2 regions of the Exiguobacterium sp. KKT215 genome follow, and region 1 is predicted to be linked to the other one. Evidence: a T-box and tRNA genes for the amino acid it is inferred to sense, from the RefSeq annotation. Region 1 holds a T-box; the other holds one or more tRNA genes.
What was found. A T-box is a leader RNA that pairs with one kind of tRNA and senses whether it is charged. The one in region 1 lies ahead of argS (arginine--tRNA ligase), so its partner is inferred to be a tRNA-Arg.

Region 1 (9,290 bases):
TTTCATCAAGGACGGGACAAGTAAAATCCGGATGATTGTCGCATCGATAAAGATCGCGAGCGCGATGCCGACACCGAGCTGTTTGATCGGACTAACACCGGTAAAAGCGAACGCCCCCGTGACGACAATCATGATGACTGCGGCCGACGTGATGATTTTACTCGTCTTGGCGAGTCCCATCTCCGTCGCGTAATCGTTATCCCCGGTCTCCCGATAATATTCCTCAATCCGCGAGACGAGAAACACCTCGTAGTCCATCGATAGGCCGAACACGAGCGAGAAGATGAACACCGGGGTCAAGATACTGATCGTCTCGGCATCGTACACGTAGCCTGATTCGAAGATGATGACGAGCAGACCGAACGTCGCCCCGAGACCGAGCACGTTCATGATGATCGCCTTAATTGGAATCAAGACTGAGCGGAACGCCCACATGAGAATGACCATCGTCGCCAAGATGACAGTCACGACCGCATACGGGATGCTGTCATAAATCTCTTCATAAATTTCTTCGTTGAACGCGGCTGGTCCCCCGACGTCAAAACCGCTCTCGCGCCAATCTCGGACGAATGCTTGCGCGTCTTTATCACTCGGCGGGACGTTGAAACTAACGTTGACGAGGGCAAGGTCTGTATTCCCTTCAAGCGTGACGAGACGTTCGAACGCCTCGAGTTGCTCTGGTGCCGCTTCAGCGAGTTGTTGGAATTCGGCTGGTTCGAGACCGGATGCCGTCAAGAACGTCGTGACGTTGTCGACAATCGGATCCTCGGATAGCTCATCGGTGAGTGCAGTCAATTCATCGAGAATCATCGAATCGGTCAAGTCATTCGTCTCAAACAAGAGCACCGCATCGGTCGACGTCTCCCCGAACACGTCGTCCCACCGCTCAAGGGCGGCCCGCGACTCGTACGAGGTCGGGAGTGCATCGGCGTCCGGGATGTTCAGTTCGAGGTCACGAACGAACCAGAGGCTTGGCAATAGCAGCAAGAGCGCGACGAGTGTCATCGTGACGGGACGTCTCATGACGAAACGGGCCAACTTCTGCCACCGTACTTCAGAACGCGTCTCATTCGTTTTGATAAGACGCCCTTTATTGATCGCATCTCCGACGATATATAAGGCGGACGGCAACAGCGTGAGCGCTGATAAGACCGCGCCCGCCACCGCAATCAGCGCACCGAGCGCGATGGCTTGGAACACGTCGACTTGGATGAATAACAACCCGGCCAGTCCGACGAACACGCAAAGCCCTGAGAACAGAATCGAACGTCCGGCCGTCGCGACCGTTCGGACGATGGCTGCCTCTCGCGACTTCCCATGTGCGAGCTCTTCCCGGTAACGGTTGACGAGCAATAGGGAAAAATCGATGCCGAGCGCGATGGCGATCATCGCGACCGCATTCAAGACGAAAATAGACAGTTCCATCGTTTGGGCAAAGAAGAACAACGAGCCGGCAGCCACGATGAACGTAATCAATCCAACGAATAACGGCATGACCGCGGCGAGCGGCGTCCCGAAGACGAGCAAGAGGACGAGCAACGCGACCGGGATTCCAATCAACTCGGCCCGAATCAAGTCATTCTTCGACGCTTCATTCAAGTCATCCGCGAAGACCGGCTCTCCGGTCAATCGCACGTCTGTATCCGTATCTCGAATCAAGGCGTTGCGAACGTCATCGATTGACGCCTCGGCCGTATCGTAATCCTCGAACTCGAGCAATAAGTAAGCTGCGTCCCCTGAGCGGGCATCGGGATTCTCGGCTGGCGTGATCACGCCGTCGACCCCATCGACGTCAATCAGTCGATCCCGTTGCTGCTCGATGACCGTATCAAGGTCGCCACCTTCCAACAAGACGATCATCGAGGCCCCGGCCCGGTCGAACCGGTCGTTCAACGTATCTTCCACTTGGGCGAAGCGCCCGTCTTGAATCGCAAATCCATTGCCGCGCAGTTCACTTGGCAACTGTAAACCGAAATATACCGATACCGCGAGCAATACCGTCCAAATCAACACGACAGCGTAGCGCCATCGGACTAACGCTTGTCCTAATCGTTCCATCCCTGTCCACTCCTCTCCATCTAAGAAGACTGTTCCCGTTTTTAGACGAGATTCTGTAAGCCTTCGTAAAAAAATCCTGAACCATGCCCTGGTCCAGGATTGTCAACGCTCGAACACTTGCAGCCAACTATGGCAGAAGCGACGCGGCGTCGATAGGACGACAAGTCTGTCGCCCGGCTCGTCCAATAAGACGACTTTCAACAATTCGGTCTCGGCACATACTTCTGATGAGAACACTTCACAATCGCGCTCAAACAGTTGGAACGATGTCATCGAGGTGATGGCGGTCGTCACACCCATTTGATCGACGATGACCAAGTCACGGTCACCCCCGTATGGAATCTTCCAACGCGCGCCCGCTTCGACGTCCTCGACCATGAACTGTTGATTCCGTTCATCGTACAAGGTCACGAGGCCAGGTGCCGTGAATCGTTCGAAATCATAGGTCGATTGATATGCGAGTTCGATGATGTTCCCGAACTCCGGGATCTCCTCGTAACGGCTATACCGAAACGTGTGATCGTTCAAGTTCAAGGCGACGATATCTGATTCGGCCGAGTACAAATACAAATCGTCCCCTGACCAGTAGTGCAGGTTACTGAACCAATCGTCATGGAACGTCCGTGGAATTGGGTGACGTTCCATCGTCCCGTTCGTCAAATCCATGACTCCGTATGTCTGCAAATCTCGAAATAGCGCGACGGCTCTTCTACCATGTGGTTCAATATATAGTGCGCAAGGTGCCCATTTCCACTCGAGTTCCCATCGGATTTGGAACGTCTCGTCAAAAAACAGAAACCCGGTTTGCGCCAAATACAACATCCATCCTCCACCAACGCGCTCTAACCATTCAACCGTTTGATGAAATTGATAGTCTGCTACTTGTTTGTACATTTGATCACTTCCTAGTTTCAGCTTAGCAACGCACGACGCATTTTTCGATTTTGAATGTGTTCACAGAACACATTCTCCATCTGTCCGCTTTTCCTGTATACTGGCAGTAGCATACCCGTAATTGGAAAGGAGGAACCCTCATGCGCCCACTTCAACTCTCTCCCGAGACGGCGGTTGAGCTTGCCAAAAAGCTAAACGTCCCACTCGAGGAACTCATGCATATGCCAAAACACATCATCGTCAAAAAGATGATGGAGCTCGAGGCAGCCAAAACTGAAACGAACGAGGAAAAGGAGACGGAATGACGTCTCCTTTTTTCGCGCTTACTTTTGTTTCGGTTTCCGTTTTTTCGCAACATACCAGAGACCGAGGATAGCCAAGGCAGCTCCACCGGCGACCGCATATTTGCTGTAATCCGGACGGCGTTCCGTCACGACGAGTGTCGATAACGGCGCGACCGTGACATGCCGCTCCTCGAGGAGACGTGGTGCCGTCAAATTGACGGTGTGATCTTCGACATGGACCTCGAACTTGCCGGACGGTAGTTTCACCTCGACCGCTTCTTCGAGTCCGTTATGGTATACGAGATGGCGTTCGACGTAACCTTCGACGTGGCGACTCAGTTCAAAGGCGATGACGCCCTCTTCTTCATCGAAGAAACGTAAATGTTTACGAATCTGTTCCGCGTTCTCAAGACGGAACAACGGATATTGTTTGCGCAGGCTGATCAAGCCCTTCACATATTCGACGCTCGGCGTCTCTTGCTCGGCCCGCGTCCAATCCAAACGGTTGACGACCTCCCCCGAATTGAAGCTGTTCTCGTCCCCGTCTTTCGTGCGGAAGAACTCTTGACCGCTATGCAGGAACGGGATGCCTTGACTGAGCAACACAATCGATGTCGCGAGACGATGCCGGCGGCGGCGTGTCGTCTCATCGTCGTCCGGATTCGTAACGGCCAGTTTGTCCCAAAGCGTCAAGTTGTCATGGCACTCGACATAGTTCACGACTTGGTTCGGTTCGTCAGCAAAGCTTTGGCTCGTGACTGCACCGGCAATCCCACGTTTGACGTCCGCCGTCATATCCGCGTTGCCGCTGATCCAACCTGGCAAGTCTTCGATGAACACATCACCACGGACACCGTCGCGAATCGCGTCGTTGAACTGGGCGATGCGCGGCATCTTATGGGCGTTATGTTGGTTCGCTTTTTTACGGACCGGAAGCGGTGTGTCGAGATCCCAGCCTTCTCCGGTCACAAGAATCGATGGGTCGACGCGATCGAGCGCCTTGCGGACCTGGTTCATCGTCTTGACGTCATGGAGTCCCATCAAATCGAAGCGGAAGCCATCAATCATGAACTCTTTCGCCCAATACGACACACATTCGACGATCAATTTGCGCATCATCGCCCGTTCGGACGCCGTATCGTTCCCGCACGCCGAACCGTCGGCGAGCGTACCGTCCTCGTTCAAGCGGTAATAGTAGTCCGGTACGAACTGTCCGAGCGGCGTCGTCAATGCATCATACGTATGGTTGAACACGACGTCCATGATGACACGGATGCCACGATCGTGAAGTGCTTGAATCATCGCTTTCAACTCGATGATGCGAGCGGCCGGATCATCTGCTGAGGAAGCGTATGAGCCTTCGACGGCAAAATAGTGGACCGGGTCATAGCCCCAATTATAATTCGCCTCACTCTCGCGTGACTCATTCACTGAACCGTAATCGAAGAACGGCATGAGTTGGAGATGCGTGACGCCAAGCCCGGTAATATAGTCGAGACCCGTCGGATAACCCGTCGGTGTCTTCGTTCCGACTTCGGTCATCCCGAGGAATTTCCCGCGATGCATGACACCACTGTCCGGATGACTCGTCAAATCACGGACGTGCGCTTCATAGATGACCGCTTCTTGTGACGAGTGGAAGAGCGGACGTTCTTTAACCCAATGGTCTGGGTTGAGCGTAGATGGGTCGAGCAGACACCCGCGCTTCCCATTGACCCCGACGACTTTTGCATACGGGTCGAGCGATTCGATACGCTTCCCAGCTACGACCGCCTCGAACACATAAAACTGACCTTCAAACAAAGCACGATCGAGTTCGATGACCCACGTCCCTTTCTCGGCCCGTTCTAACGACAACCGTTCGAACTTCCGCGCTCGCGGTGTCCGGTATAGTTTTACCGTCATCTCTTCGGCAACCGGTGACCAGACCCGCAACCGGATGAGGTCACTTTTAAACGTCACCCCGAGGTCTTTGCCGTGATATGCCATATGGTCTAAATCTACATTTGTCTGTTGATCGATAGTATGTTCCATCTCTTTCACTCCTTCACTACTTCAAATCTGCTATCATTATAACAAAACCCTTGTAAAGGATGGATGAAACATGGCAAAAGACAATTCTTTTGATATTGTGTCAGAAATGAACCTCGAAGAAGTGAAGAACGCGATTCAAATCGCCGAGAAAGAAATTTTGAACCGTTACGACTTTAAAGGTTCGAAGAGTGAGATGTCACTTGATAACGGCGACCTCGTCCTCGTCTCAGATGACGACTATAAGCTCGAGCAATTGAAAGACGTCATGATCACGAAATTGATTAAACGTGGCGTACCGACGAAAAACCTTGATTATCAAAAAGTGGAACGTGCGCTCGGCGGCACAGTTCGTCAACGCGTCAAATTGAAGAGCGGCATCGACAAAGACGATGCAAAAAAAATTAACAACGCCATCAAAGAATCAAAACTGAAAGTGAAGTCACAAATTCAAGACGATCAAATCCGTGTGACAGCCAAGTCGCGCGATGACCTTCAAGCCGTTATGCAGCTCGTCCGTGAGCTCGAATTGTCCGTCGATGCCCAATTCACAAACTACCGATGAAACTCGCCATCATCAGTGACCCACATGGTTCGTTTGATGATTTGAAAGCCGTGCTCGAGTCGGTCCGCCGCGAGACGGAGCACATCCTTTGCCTCGGCGATCTGTACGAGTGTCATATCGGTAAGAAACGGCGCAACGAGCGCTTCCATGAAGTGTCCGATGTGGTGACTTACGACCCTGACTACGAGGCGCTCCTCACCTTCCCTAGCCTGCGCGGCAATCAAGAAGAGCGGATTGACGAAGTGCTCGTGGTGTCGCATCCGGTCAAGACACGAATCGCCTTATTACCGGAGCAGACGACGCTCGATGAGGCGCTATTCTTGCATGGACACCAAGTGAAATGGAGTCCGGACTGGGAACCGCTTGTCGAGAAAGGGAAGTATCCGCTCGTCTTTATCGGACACAGCCATATTCCGGGGATTTACCGGAAAGGCCGCTCGATTCCCTGGGAAATCGGACAGCCGTTCGTCCTAAAGAAAAAACGTTACGTCATCAACGTCGGCGCCGTCATCTTCGACCGGGAGTGGTGTCTGTATGACACGAAAGCTCGGACGGTCACGCGGATGAAAGCATAAGAAAAGGGACCCCACGAAACGGGTCCCTTTTCTCGTCCTTACATTTCTTCTGGAGCTTGAACACCGATCAAACGGAGTCCTTCCGTCAATACGATCGTCACCGCTTTGACGAGGGCGAGACGTGATTGTTTGCCTGCATCTTCTTCAAGGACACGGACATGACCGTAATACTTGTTGAATGCTTGCGCCAAATCGAGCACGTAACGGCTAATGATCGATGGTTCGCGGCGTTCGTGGGCACGTGTGATGACGTGTGGGAACGCGTTGAGCATCGTCACGACGCCCCACGTGTGGTCGTCGTTTGCGCCAGTGAACGTCGAGCCGTCATAGTTGCCTTTACGAAGGAGCGAGTTCGCACGCGCGTTCGTGTACTGCACGTACGGGCCCGTCTCACCTTCGAATTTGAGCATGCTATCGAGGTCGAACTCGATGTTGTTGATGCGTTCATTCTTCAAATCGTGGAAGATGACCGCGCCGACACCGACCATGCGTGCCACGTCGTCCGCGTTCGCAAGTTCCGGGTTCTTCTGAGCGATGTTCGCTTGTGCTTTCTCGATTGCTTCTTTGAGCACTTCCTCGAGCAAGACGATGCGACCTTTACGTGTCGACATCTTCTTCCCTTCTTGCAAAATCAAGCCGAACGGCACGTGATGCATGCCATCTACGAAGTCATAGCCGAGCTTGCGCAACACTGAGAACAGTTGTTTGAAGTGAAGCGCCTGCTCGCCGCCGACGACGTAGTTCGCCTGGACGAAGTTGTACGTCTCATGACGATAGACGGCAGCTGCCAAGTCGCGTGTCGCATAAAGCGTCGCGCCGTCTTTCTTTTTGATCAAGCATGGTGGCAAGTTCTCGTCCTCGAGTGAGACGACCATCGCCCCTTCACTTTCGACGAGAAGGTTTTTCTCTTCGAGCATGGCGACGACGCGGTCCATCTTGTCGTTATAGAACGCTTCCCCGTTAAAGCTGTCGAATTCGACACCGAGGAGGTCATATACTTTTTGGAACTCTTTGAGTGATTCTTCGCGGAACCACGTCCAAAGCTCAGTCGCTTCCTCGTTGCCGTCTTCGAGTTTCTTGAACCACGCACGGCCTTCGTCCTCAAGTTCCGGTTGTGTCTTCGCTTCTTCGTGGAAATGGACGTAAAGCTTCAAGAGCTCAGCAATCGGATGTGCCCGGACCGCTTCCTCGTCGCCCCATTTTTTATAGGCGACCATCAGTTTACCGAACTGTGTGCCCCAATCCCCGAGGTGGTTGATGCCGACGACGTCATAGCCGTTTTTACGGGCGATTTGGTTGATGGCATTCCCGATCACCGTTGAACGAAGGTGTCCCATCGAGAACGGTTTGGCGATGTTCGGTGACGAGAAATCGGTGACGATTGTCTCGTTGCGTGTCGCATGCGTCGCATAGTCCGCTTGTTCATCGAGCACCGTGTTGATGATTTCTTGTGAGACGACGTCACGGCTCAAGAAGACGTTCACATACGGGCCGGCCGCCTCGACTTTCGTGAACAACTCGTCGTTCAAGTCGTTCGCGATATCCGTCGCGATCATAACCGGTGCTTTACGATAGGCTTTCGCAAGTTGGAAACACGGGAAAGCAAGGTCCCCGTGTGCCTCATGTTTCGGTTTTTCAATCAATGCTTCAATCTGGTCGAGCGTCAACTCGTCCCCGATGACACGGGACAAGGCTTCCGCATATTTGCGTTCATAACTCATTCTAATTCCTCCTTATCATTTGTTCATAAAAAAAACGCCCTTTGCACAGATGCAAAGAGACGGGATGGCCCGCGGTACCACTCTTCTTGCCTGCTTGACGCAGACCGCTTTATCGGTGATAACGGGGGTCCCCCGGCTACGCCTACTCAAGTTCGGATAGCATCTCAAAAGTGCGTTTCGCGATGTTTGTCAGCCTAGGCTCTCACCAATCCCTAGGTCGCTTTGTTGACGGAACGATCGTTACTCTCTTTTTCATCGACTTTCGTCTATGTGGTTGAAAAGCAATTTCATTATAGAGGATATTTCATATAGACTCAATGCTAGAATTCCGCCATTATGATGGATAGGCAGGACTCAGGCGTGATTGTGCCGAATCTCCTACCATACATAATTGAATTTTTCCCACATAGGAGGGAACCATGAACCATTTCCGCAAGATGTCCGTCCTTGGTTGGAGTATTTGGAGTATGCTATTCGGTTTGACGCTCATCTTGTTCGCTACAGGCGTATTGAACATGCCGGCCATCGAGCCGTTACCGTTCATCTTGATCGCGTTGCTCGTCATTATTTTTCAAATGGACTCCATTGAACGGAAAGGCGTCTACTTTACCTTTTCAGAAAGTATCGTCTTAATTATTTTTCTATTCTTTGATTTTGAGACAGCGCTGTTCGTCAATCAGATTGGACTACTCGTCTTCCAGTTCGTCAACTTGAAACCGCGCGTCGCGCTTCGACGGTTCCGTTTTACGTATCCGTGGAATGCCATCACGTCATTTTTGGAAATCGCCATCCCGGCCAGCGTCTACTTGGCACTTGGTGGTGTGACCGGTCTCGGATTCTATTCCCAAGACTCGTTCCTCCCGCTTGCCGGTTTGATTATTGCCATCATTTTGAACACGGTCGTCCAAAAGTATCAAGTCGGCTGGTGGTTCCGCGTCGACATCCCGATCCGCGACTTTTTAAGCATCGCGTTTTACACGTATATCGTCAGTCTCGTCTTCATTTTGGCGGCCTCGCTCTTCCGGGAGACAAACTTGCTCGTCGTCAGCAGTATCGCCGCCGCACTCACGTTCTTTATTAAGCGACTCATCATTCAAAAAGGTCGACAAGACGCCTTCAAATCGTTGATTGAACAATATGATGAAGCAAAAGAAGCCGTATC
Region 2 (9,290 bases), 1.1 Mb from region 1:
GAGTGCGTCCACTACTTTACCGAGGCATTCGTCGACAACTTCGACAGCTTTCTTCGTCGGTTCGAGCATACCGGAATGGCCGACCATGTCCGGGTTCGCGTAGTTGATGATATACGCGTCATACGTGTCCGATTCGATGCGTTCGAGAAGACCTTCCGTGAGCTCGTATGCGCTCATTTCCGGCTTCAAGTCGTACGTCGCCACTTTTGGTGACGGTACGAGGAAACGATCTTCACCTTCGAACGGTGTTTCTTGTTGTCCGTTCAAGAAGAACGTGACGTGCGGGTATTTCTCAGTTTCCGCAGCGCGGAGCTGTTTGTACCCTTGCGCGGCGAGAGTCTCACCGAGCGTGTTTTTCAAATCTTCTGGTGGGAAGACGATATCCGTGTCGATTTCATCCGAGAATTTCGTCATCGAGACGAGCAAGATGTTCTCTGGATGTGCGCTCGAAAGTTCGAAGCCTTTGAAGCCGGTCTTCTCTTTGAACACTTTCGCAAGTTCGATCGCCCGGTCCGGACGGAAGTTGAAGAACATGATTGCGTCGTTGTCTTTAATCGTCGCAATCGGCTGACCGTCTTTTTCGATGACCGTCGGTAAGACGAATTCATCCGTCAAGCCGTCTGCATACGACTGTTTAAGAACGTCGACTGCATTCGTGCCGACTTCGCCTTTCGCGTTGACGAGCACGTCGTATACTTTCTCGACGCGTTCCCAACGGTTGTCGCGGTCCATGGCATAGTAACGTCCAGACACGCTAGCGACTTGACCGAGTCCGAGTTCAGCGAGCTTCGCTTCCGTCTGTTCGAGGAAGCCAGCGCCTGATTTCGGATCACAGTCACGGCCGTCCGTGAAAGCGTGAATGTAAACTTTTTCAATGCCGTGGAGTTTTGCGAACTCGACGATGGCGTACATGTGGTTGATGTGAGAGTGAATCCCACCGTCTGAGACGAGGCCCATGATGTGGAGGCTCGAATCATACTTTTTCACATGTCCGGCCAAGTGATTCATCGCTTGGCGGTCGAAGAGTGAACGGTCTTTGATGGCGTTGTTGACGCGTGAAAGTGACTGATAGACGACCCGGCCGGCACCGATGTTCAAGTGACCGACTTCCGAGTTCCCCATCTGACCTTCCGGAAGGCCGACGTACTCGCCTTTCGCGTTCAAGAGCGTATGTGGATACTGCTCCCAGAAGCGGTCGAAGTTCGGTTTGTTCGCCGCAGCGACCGCATTACCGAACGTCTCGTTCCGCATTCCAAAACCATCCAAGATGATGAGGGCGACTGGTCTTGCCATTTAAATCGCCTCCAACAACTTGAGGAACGAAGCAGCTTCAAGTGAAGCACCGCCGACGAGTGCGCCGTCGATGTCTTCTTGTGCCATATACTCCTTGATGTTCTCAGGTTTTACAGAACCGCCGTATTGGATGCGAACCGCAGCCGCCACGTCTTCACCGTAAAGACCTTTTACCACGTCACGAACATATTTGCATGAGCTTTGCGCATCTGCTTCGTCCGCTGATTTACCAGTGCCGATTGCCCAAACTGGCTCATACGCGATGACGAGTTGTTTGACTTGGTCAGCTGAGAGGTCCGCGAGGCCACCTTCGACTTGCGTCTTGATGACTTCTTCGAACTTGCCGCCTTCGCGCTCTTCCAATGTCTCACCGACACAAACGATTGGCGTAAGACCGTGTTCGAACGCTTTTTTCGTTTTGCTGTTGATGAATGCATCTGATTCGCCGAAGTATTCGCGACGCTCTGAGTGTCCAAGGATGACATATGTCACGCCGAGGTCAGCGACCATGGCCGGGCTGATTTCGCCTGTGTATGCCCCGCTGTCTTTGTCGTACATGTTTTGTGCACTGAGTTTCAAGTTCGATCCTTTAGCCGCTTCTACCATTGGGGCCAAGAATACTGCTGGTGCACCAATCGCCGCGTCAACTTTGTCCGTTGACGGGATATTGTTTTTAACTTCCTCTACGAAAGCGACGGCTTCCGAGAGTGTTTTGTTCATTTTCCAGTTACCTGCAATAATCGGTTTACGCATCGATAACCCTCCTCTGTTTTACTTGTCGTTCAACGCTTCGACGCCTGGAAGTTTCTTGCCTTCCATGAATTCGAGTGAAGCGCCGCCACCAGTCGAGATGTGGCTCATTTGGTCAGCAAGGCCGAACTTGGCTGCTGCCGCGGCTGAGTCACCACCACCGATGATTGAGTATGCGTCGCTGTCTGCGAGTGCTTGAGCGACACCTTTCGTTCCGTTAGCGTACTTATCGAGTTCGAATACGCCCATCGGTCCGTTCCAAACGACAAGTTTCGATTCGCGAATCGCTTCCGCGTAAATTTCGACTGTCTTCGGTCCGATATCAAGACCCATGTGATCCGCAGGGATCGAGTCGATATCGACTGGTCCGACGTATGTCTCTTCGCCGAATTCTTTCGCAATGACACAGTCGACCGGCATCAAGAACTTCACGCCTTTGTCTTCTGCTTTTTTCATGAATTGACGAGCGAGGTCGAGCTTGTCTTCTTCAAGGAGTGACGTTCCGACTTCGTGCCCGAGTGCTTTCGAGAACGTGTACGAGAGACCGCCACCGATGATGAGTGTGTCAACGATGTCAAGAAGGTGGTCGATGACCCCAATCTTGTCAGCAACTTTCGATCCGCCGATAATCGCCGTGAACGGACGGTCTGGATTCGAGAGTGCCTTGCCGAGGACTTCAAGTTCTTTCTCCATCAAGAAACCAGCAACCGCGTGGTCGACGTGGTGCGCGATGCCTTCTGTCGAAGCGTGGGCACGGTGAGCCGCACCGAACGCGTCGTTGACGAAGATATCAGCGAGTGCCGCGAAACCTTTCGCGAGTTCTGGATCGTTTTTCGTTTCACCAGGGTAGAAACGGACGTTCTCGAGAACGACGACGTCACCTTCACCAAGTTTTGAAACGGCTTCTTCTGCGACTGGACCGTACGCCTCTTCGACGAGGGGTACTTCTTTGCCGAGAAGTTCAGCGAGACGTGTAGCGACCGGTGCGAGTGAGAACTCGAGGTTCTTCTCGCCTTTTGGACGGCCGAGGTGGCTCGCCAAAATGACTTTCGCGCCGCCGTCGATCAAGTGCTTGATCGTTGGAAGTGCCGCTTGAATCCGCGTTTCATCTTGAATGACGCCATCTTTGAGTGGAACGTTGAAGTCAACGCGGCAAAAGACGCGTTTCCCTTTTACATCGATGTCACGAATAGACTGTTTGTTCATAACCTTCGCCTCCATATGTCGTGCGTGTCAATTTCATAAATAGAGCGGAGAACAATCTCTTGTTTCCGCTCCTATTTGATTCTATTTAGTTCACGAACTTACTTCGCGATTTCAGCGAAGTGCTTGAGTGTGCGAACCAATTGTGCAGTGTAAGACATTTCGTTGTCGTACCAAGAAACTGTCTTAACGAGTTGCTTGTCGCCAACTGTCATTACTTTAGTTTGTGTTGCATCGAAGAGTGAACCGTAAGTGATTCCGACGATGTCAGAAGATACGATTTCGTCTTCAGTGTAACCGTAAGACTCGTTCGCTGCTGCTTTCATTGCTGCGTTGATTTCGTCAACAGATACAGTTTTCTCAAGAACTGTTACGAGCTCTGTGAGTGAACCTGTAGCAACTGGTACACGTTGTGCCGCACCGTCAAGTTTACCTTGAAGTTCTGGGATAACGAGGCCGATTGCTTTAGCCGCACCAGTTGTGTTCGGTACGATGTTAGCTGCTGCCGCACGCGCACGACGGAAGTCGCCTTTCGGGTGTGGAGCGTCAAGCGTGTTTTGGTCGCCTGTGTAAGCGTGGATTGTTGTCATAAGACCTTCGATGATTCCGAACTGGTCTTGGAGAACTTTAGCCATTGGCGCCAAGCAGTTTGTCGTACATGAAGCACCAGAGATTACTGTCTCTGTACCATCGAGGATGTCGTGGTTTGTGTTATAAACGACAGTCTTCATATCACCTGTAGCTGGAGCCGAGATGACAACTTTTTTCGCGCCAGCTTTCAAGTGAAGCTCCGCTTTTTCTTTGTCTGTGAAGAATCCAGTACATTCGAGTACGATGTCAACACCGAGCTCGCCCCATGGAAGTTCTTCTGGGTTACGGTTAGCAAGTGTGATGACTTTCTCGCCGTTTACGAGGAAGTGATCGTCGTGTACTTCAACGTCTCCGTCGAAACGACCTTGAGTCGTGTCGTACTTGAGAAGGTGAGCAAGCATCTTCGTGTCAGTCAAGTCGTTGATTGCAACAACTTCGATTCCTTCGTTTTTGATGATCTCGCGGAATGCCAAACGACCAATACGTCCAAATCCGTTAATACCAACTTTTACTGCCATAGTTAATTTCCTCCTTAGGGTAGAAGCTATTTATTGAAGAGCCAACGGGGGTCAACTCTTTAATAACGAGTTAATAATTCTGTCGCCGCACCTTCGTCTGTGACGAGGATGATGTTCGGCGTGTGTTTCGCATATGCGGCGATCGCCTGTGCCTTCGACTTTCCTCCGGCGACAGCGATGACGGTGTCCATGTCGTCGAGCTCCTCCAATTGAATCCCGACCGTCTTGACCCGGTGCACGATTTCACCTTCCGCGTTGAAATAATATCCGAACGCTTCGGCGACGGCATCGTGCCGTTCGATCATCCGCAAATGCTCTGGTGACGCATGACGGCGTTTCGCCATCGTTTCCGCCTCACCAATTCCATGTACCACAATTCGCGCCGCTCTAATCATTTCCAGTACATTTTTAATGCTAGGTTCCTCCACCATCCGCTCGAACGTCTCTTGCGATACCTCGTCCGGAATGTGGAGTAAATGATAGTCGGCATGGGCCCGGTCGGCCATCCGAGAACAGACGGTGTTCGCCTGTAACTCGAGCGTTTCTCCGAGTCCGCCGCGTGCTGGCACGAAATGCATCGGCCGTTCTTTTTTATCGGGCGACATCATGGCCGCAACCGATGCCATCGTCGTCCCGCCTGTGACCGCGATGATATTGTCGTCCGGTGCCAGTCGCGCTTTCAGTTGCGTGACGGCGGCCCGACCGATATCTCGCTGGACCCAGAACGTCTCGTCGGAATCACCCGGTACGATGACGACTTGGCGAACGCCTAGTTTGCGCTCGAGTTCTCGTGCGACTTCCGAGATGCCTAGGATCTCTCCCATGACCTCGTGCAAGTCCCGGAGAACGTTTCGGCCCGATTCCGTAAGGGAAATACCTTGAGTAGCGACCATCAATAGACCTTGGTCTTTCAAGAAGTCGACTTCTCGTCTTAGGATTCGTTCCGTCAGCCCGAGGCTTGTGGCCAATGTCCTGCGGCCGATCGGCTGCATCAAACGGACATAATGTAAGATATCGTAACGATGTCGGAGCGTATCGAGCATGTCGGGAACGATTTGCTTCTGAACTTGAATCAGCTGCTGGATCATACTCATTCCCCCTCGACTTAAAGCATGGACAATTTTCGTCCCACTTTTATATTTGCGTCCCACCGCTACGACTTCATCTTATCAATCACCTTTCCGTCTTGCAACCCCTTCAAACGTTTTTTTTCGATGTAAGCGTATACTTAACAAAATCTTCAACTTTACTGTCATCGTATCGACCTTGACTAATGACACGCCCCTCGTGTAAGACGACAGGGATCTCAAACAAGTACTTCGCCTCAAGTTCTTCGTTGCCGGTGATGTCGATCTGCTCGAGCTCGAACGGATAGTCTTCCATGAGCCATTCGAGCATGACGAGTGCCTCCTCGCAGAGCGAACAGTTGGCGCGGCGGTATAACGTCAGGACCATGTCAGTCCCCTCCTTTCCATAGTTGTCGTTCCCGCTCCCGCGAGTTTCCAAAACCGAGCGCCTCCCGATAGTTCGCCACGGTCCGTCGTGTCACCGTATAGCCGAGCCGGTCCAGCTCGCGCATGAGTGCGGCATCGCTCAGCGGCGACGTCTCTTGTTGAATCAGTTCGGCGAGCGCCTTCTTCACCATGAACGGCGATTGCCCGTGCGTCGCCCGGACGAAAAAGTGACGCCACGCCATCACGCCGCCTTCGGTCGTCACGTACTTGCCTTGAATCGCCCGGCCGACGGTCGACTCGTGCTTGCCGATTTGTTCGGCGACTTCTTTTCGCGTCAACGGATGCAAGACGAGCTTCCCGTCCAACCAATCGCGTTGGCGTTCGGCGATGACGGCCCACACCGATTTAAGCGTCGCGTTCCGCATCTCGAGCGTCTCGTGCCACCATTTCGCCTCGCGATCGTCCCCGACCCGAGCCGCATCGAGCGTCGGGCTGAACCATGTCGTCACGAGCTCACCGTCACGACGGACGACTTCAAGTTCCGGGACGACGGGTTCGGTTCCTTCATATAATAATGGCGTCTTCGGGAGTGTCGCCACGATACGCGTCGCCCGTTCGTACTCAGCAACCGAGATGTCGAGTCGTCCCGGGATGTCATCAAGGTTCGCGTCGAGCGCCTCGAACACGTCCAAGACGAGTGGGTCGTCATGTTCAATCGCATGCCGATATTGGCAGTCGCGCTCATTCTTCGCCCCAATCCCTGTCGGTTCTAGAAACAAGAGCGCCTGGCGCGCCGCCTCAATGTCCGCCACATCGACCTCGAAACGATGGGCGAGCACGAAGTCGCTCTCCGGTAGCAGACCACGATGGTCGAGCGCGAGGACGAGCCGTTTCTGGAGCGCGCGCTGGGCCTCAGTCCCGCTCCCTTCCTCGATTTGCTCGAACAATCGCTCCTCGAACCCACTCGCCGTATCGGCTACCCATTCGACCGCACCGCTCCCCGTGGCGATGCATGGATTGCGTCGAGCCAACCGGCCGAGCTGAAAGGCGATCGCGGTCCGGTCCGCCTCGAGAATCGGCAGCCGCCGAACCATGTCCTGGGTCAGCTGTTGTGTTTGAAGTTGTTGCTGTTCTTGCCGTTGCATCGGTCACACCCCTCTCGCTTCTTATTGTAACGAACAGCGGGAAATCGCGCTCAAAAAAAAGTGAGCCGAACAGGATTGCTTTTTTAAAAAAACAAATGTATAATAAATCGTGTCAGAGAACATGCACCCGTAGCTCAGGGGATAGAGCACTGGTTTCCGGTGCCAGGTGTCGGGAGTTCGAATCTCTCCGGGTGTATCATAGCAAGAGGTCAGGCAACATATGCCTGGCCTCTTTTGTCGTTTTAGAATCGTCAAACCGTGGAATAGGTCAAAAACGATGACTATCGTTTGACCAACATTGACTATAGCGGTATGATATGTTTACAACCTACATAAAGGAGGCAGATTCAATGTTAATTCCAACAGTTATCGAACAAACAGGTCGCGGGGAACGCGCGTACGATATTTACTCACGCTTGCTCAAGGACCGCATCATCTTGCTCGGAAGTGCAATCGACGACAACGTCGCCAACTCGATTGTCGCCCAGCTTCTCTTCCTTGCAGCCGAGGACCCAGATAAGGACATCTCACTTTACATCAACAGCCCGGGTGGTTCGATCACTTCCGGAATGGCGATTTATGACACGATGAACTTCATCAAGCCGAACGTGTCGACGATTTGTATCGGAATGGCCGCATCGATGGGTGCCTTCTTGCTCCAAGCCGGTGAACAAGGCAAACGCTTCGCGCTTCCAAACGCGGAAATCATGATTCACCAACCGCTCGGCGGTACGCAAGGTCAAGCATCGGATATCAAAATCCATGCCGAGCGCATCATCAAGATGCGTGAGAAATTGAACCAAATCATGGCCGACAACACTGGCCAGCCGCTTGAAGTGATCGAGCGCGACACAGAGCGCGACTACTTCATGTCAGCTGAACAAGCGAAAGACTACGGTCTCATCGACAAAGTCATGACGCGTTAATGACGCAACCCCATTCTCCTCGGAGAATGGGGTTTTTGTTTACTCTTTGACCTCGACCCCGAATACATAGCGGCTATCGCCTTGCGGCCAATCCCCGCCCGTCTCGAATACATAAACGCCCGGTTCGTCAGGCACGACGGGTTCAGACCGTACGAGCTCCCCGTCGATGATTTGATGGAACGAGACGTTCGACGGCTCGGCATGGAACTCGACATCAATCTCGGCACCCGGTTCGACGGGCACGAGCTGCAAGTCGTCCGCTTCCGGCAACCCGTGGTCTTCACATACCGCCTCGCCCCCATTGGACCAGCAGAACGTCGACTGCTTCACTTCGGCCGTCACCGACCCGACCCGGACCGTCGGGAGCGGCGGTTTGATCGAGGACTCCGACTTCCAAAACGAGGTGGCCAACAACGCGCCGCCGACGAGAATCAACCCAACCACGACGATCCATAACCCTTTTCGTCTCAACCCGCTCATCTCCTTTGTTCTTGTATTCCCCGTTCCACGAAAAAACGACCCACTTCCGTGAGTCGTCCCGTTCATTTCGGGCGTCGGAGCCCTTTCATCATATAGCCGCCTTTAAAGTCAATCGGATCGAATGCGACGAGGAACGCCTTCGGCTCATACTCCTCGACCATCTGGCGCAAATCCTTCATCCGTGTCCGCGCTGCCAAGACATCGAGACGATAGCGGATGCCGTCACGTCCCTGCCCTTGGTAGTGCGTCACCCCGTAGCCGCTGTCGCGCATCTTCTGGATGAGCTCGGCCGGGAACTCTTGTGTGTGGACTTGAATCATATTGTAGCCGATCGCAAGTTTCCGCTCGACGTAACCGCCGACGAGAATCCCAAGTCCGAAGCCGACCGCATAGACGATCATCCCGAGCGTCGTCAAATCTTGGAACACGATGCCGAGCGCGAAGATATAGATAAGCGTCTCAAGCGTACCGAACAGCCCCGCAATCATCGTTTTTCCTTTGACGAGCATGATGGTACGAAGCGTCAGCACCGGTACATAGACGAGTTGTAATACTAGGATGAGCAAGATTTGCCCCATTGGAACGACCTCCATTCGAATTCAATACAACCACTATTTCAAATTTCAGGGCCGGATGCAACCAAAAAAGGCTGACCGGAGTCAGCCTTTCGCAATTATTTGTCTAAGTTATCAACGCTCGTGAGCAGTTCATAGTCTTTACGGATGACCTGATAGATGGCATTCGTGTCGCCTGACAGTACTTCTTCCGCCCGCAATTGGTTGAGGAAGAGGCTTGTCGCGAACGTGACGAGGGCGCTTTTCGGGATCCCGATTTGTTTCGCACGCTCCGTGATGACCTGGTCTAAGTCAGCGTCAATCGTGAGCGAGATTCTTTTCTTTGCATTCGACATAATCATGAAGCTCCTTTAAG

Region 2: it encodes a tRNA-Arg, which carries the amino acid that the T-box ahead of argS (arginine--tRNA ligase) is inferred to sense. The anticodon was not compared.

What each region holds. Positions count from the first base shown of each region.
Region 1 covers NZ_CM145756.1:2,685,434-2,694,723, forward strand. The annotation lists gene ACZ2GZ_RS14080 (MMPL family transporter) at 1-2,058, opposite strand, end outside; gene ACZ2GZ_RS14085 (hypothetical protein) at 2,161-2,952, opposite strand; gene ACZ2GZ_RS14090 (YycC family protein) at 3,093-3,257, shown strand; gene pulA (type I pullulanase) at 3,276-5,270, opposite strand; gene ACZ2GZ_RS14100 (YajQ family cyclic di-GMP-binding protein) at 5,341-5,832, shown strand; gene ACZ2GZ_RS14105 (metallophosphoesterase family protein) at 5,829-6,407, shown strand; gene argS (arginine--tRNA ligase) at 6,446-8,128, opposite strand; T-box leader at 8,181-8,393, opposite strand; gene ACZ2GZ_RS14115 (GGDEF domain-containing protein) at 8,548-9,290, shown strand, end outside.
Region 2 covers NZ_CM145756.1:858,211-867,500, reverse strand. The annotation lists gene gpmI (2,3-bisphosphoglycerate-independent phosphoglycerate mutase) at 1-1,293, opposite strand, end outside; gene tpiA (triose-phosphate isomerase) at 1,294-2,046, opposite strand; gene ACZ2GZ_RS04585 (phosphoglycerate kinase) at 2,065-3,249, opposite strand; gene gap (type I glyceraldehyde-3-phosphate dehydrogenase) at 3,348-4,355, opposite strand; gene ACZ2GZ_RS04575 (sugar-binding transcriptional regulator) at 4,415-5,443, opposite strand; gene ACZ2GZ_RS04570 (glutaredoxin family protein) at 5,553-5,810, opposite strand; gene ACZ2GZ_RS04565 (RNA polymerase factor sigma-54) at 5,812-6,954, opposite strand; tRNA gene ACZ2GZ_RS04560 (tRNA-Arg) at 7,078-7,150, shown strand; gene clpP (ATP-dependent Clp endopeptidase proteolytic subunit ClpP) at 7,305-7,880, shown strand; gene ACZ2GZ_RS04550 (hypothetical protein) at 7,920-8,360, opposite strand; gene ACZ2GZ_RS04545 (DUF2179 domain-containing protein) at 8,423-8,938, opposite strand; gene ACZ2GZ_RS04540 (hypothetical protein) at 9,034-9,270, opposite strand.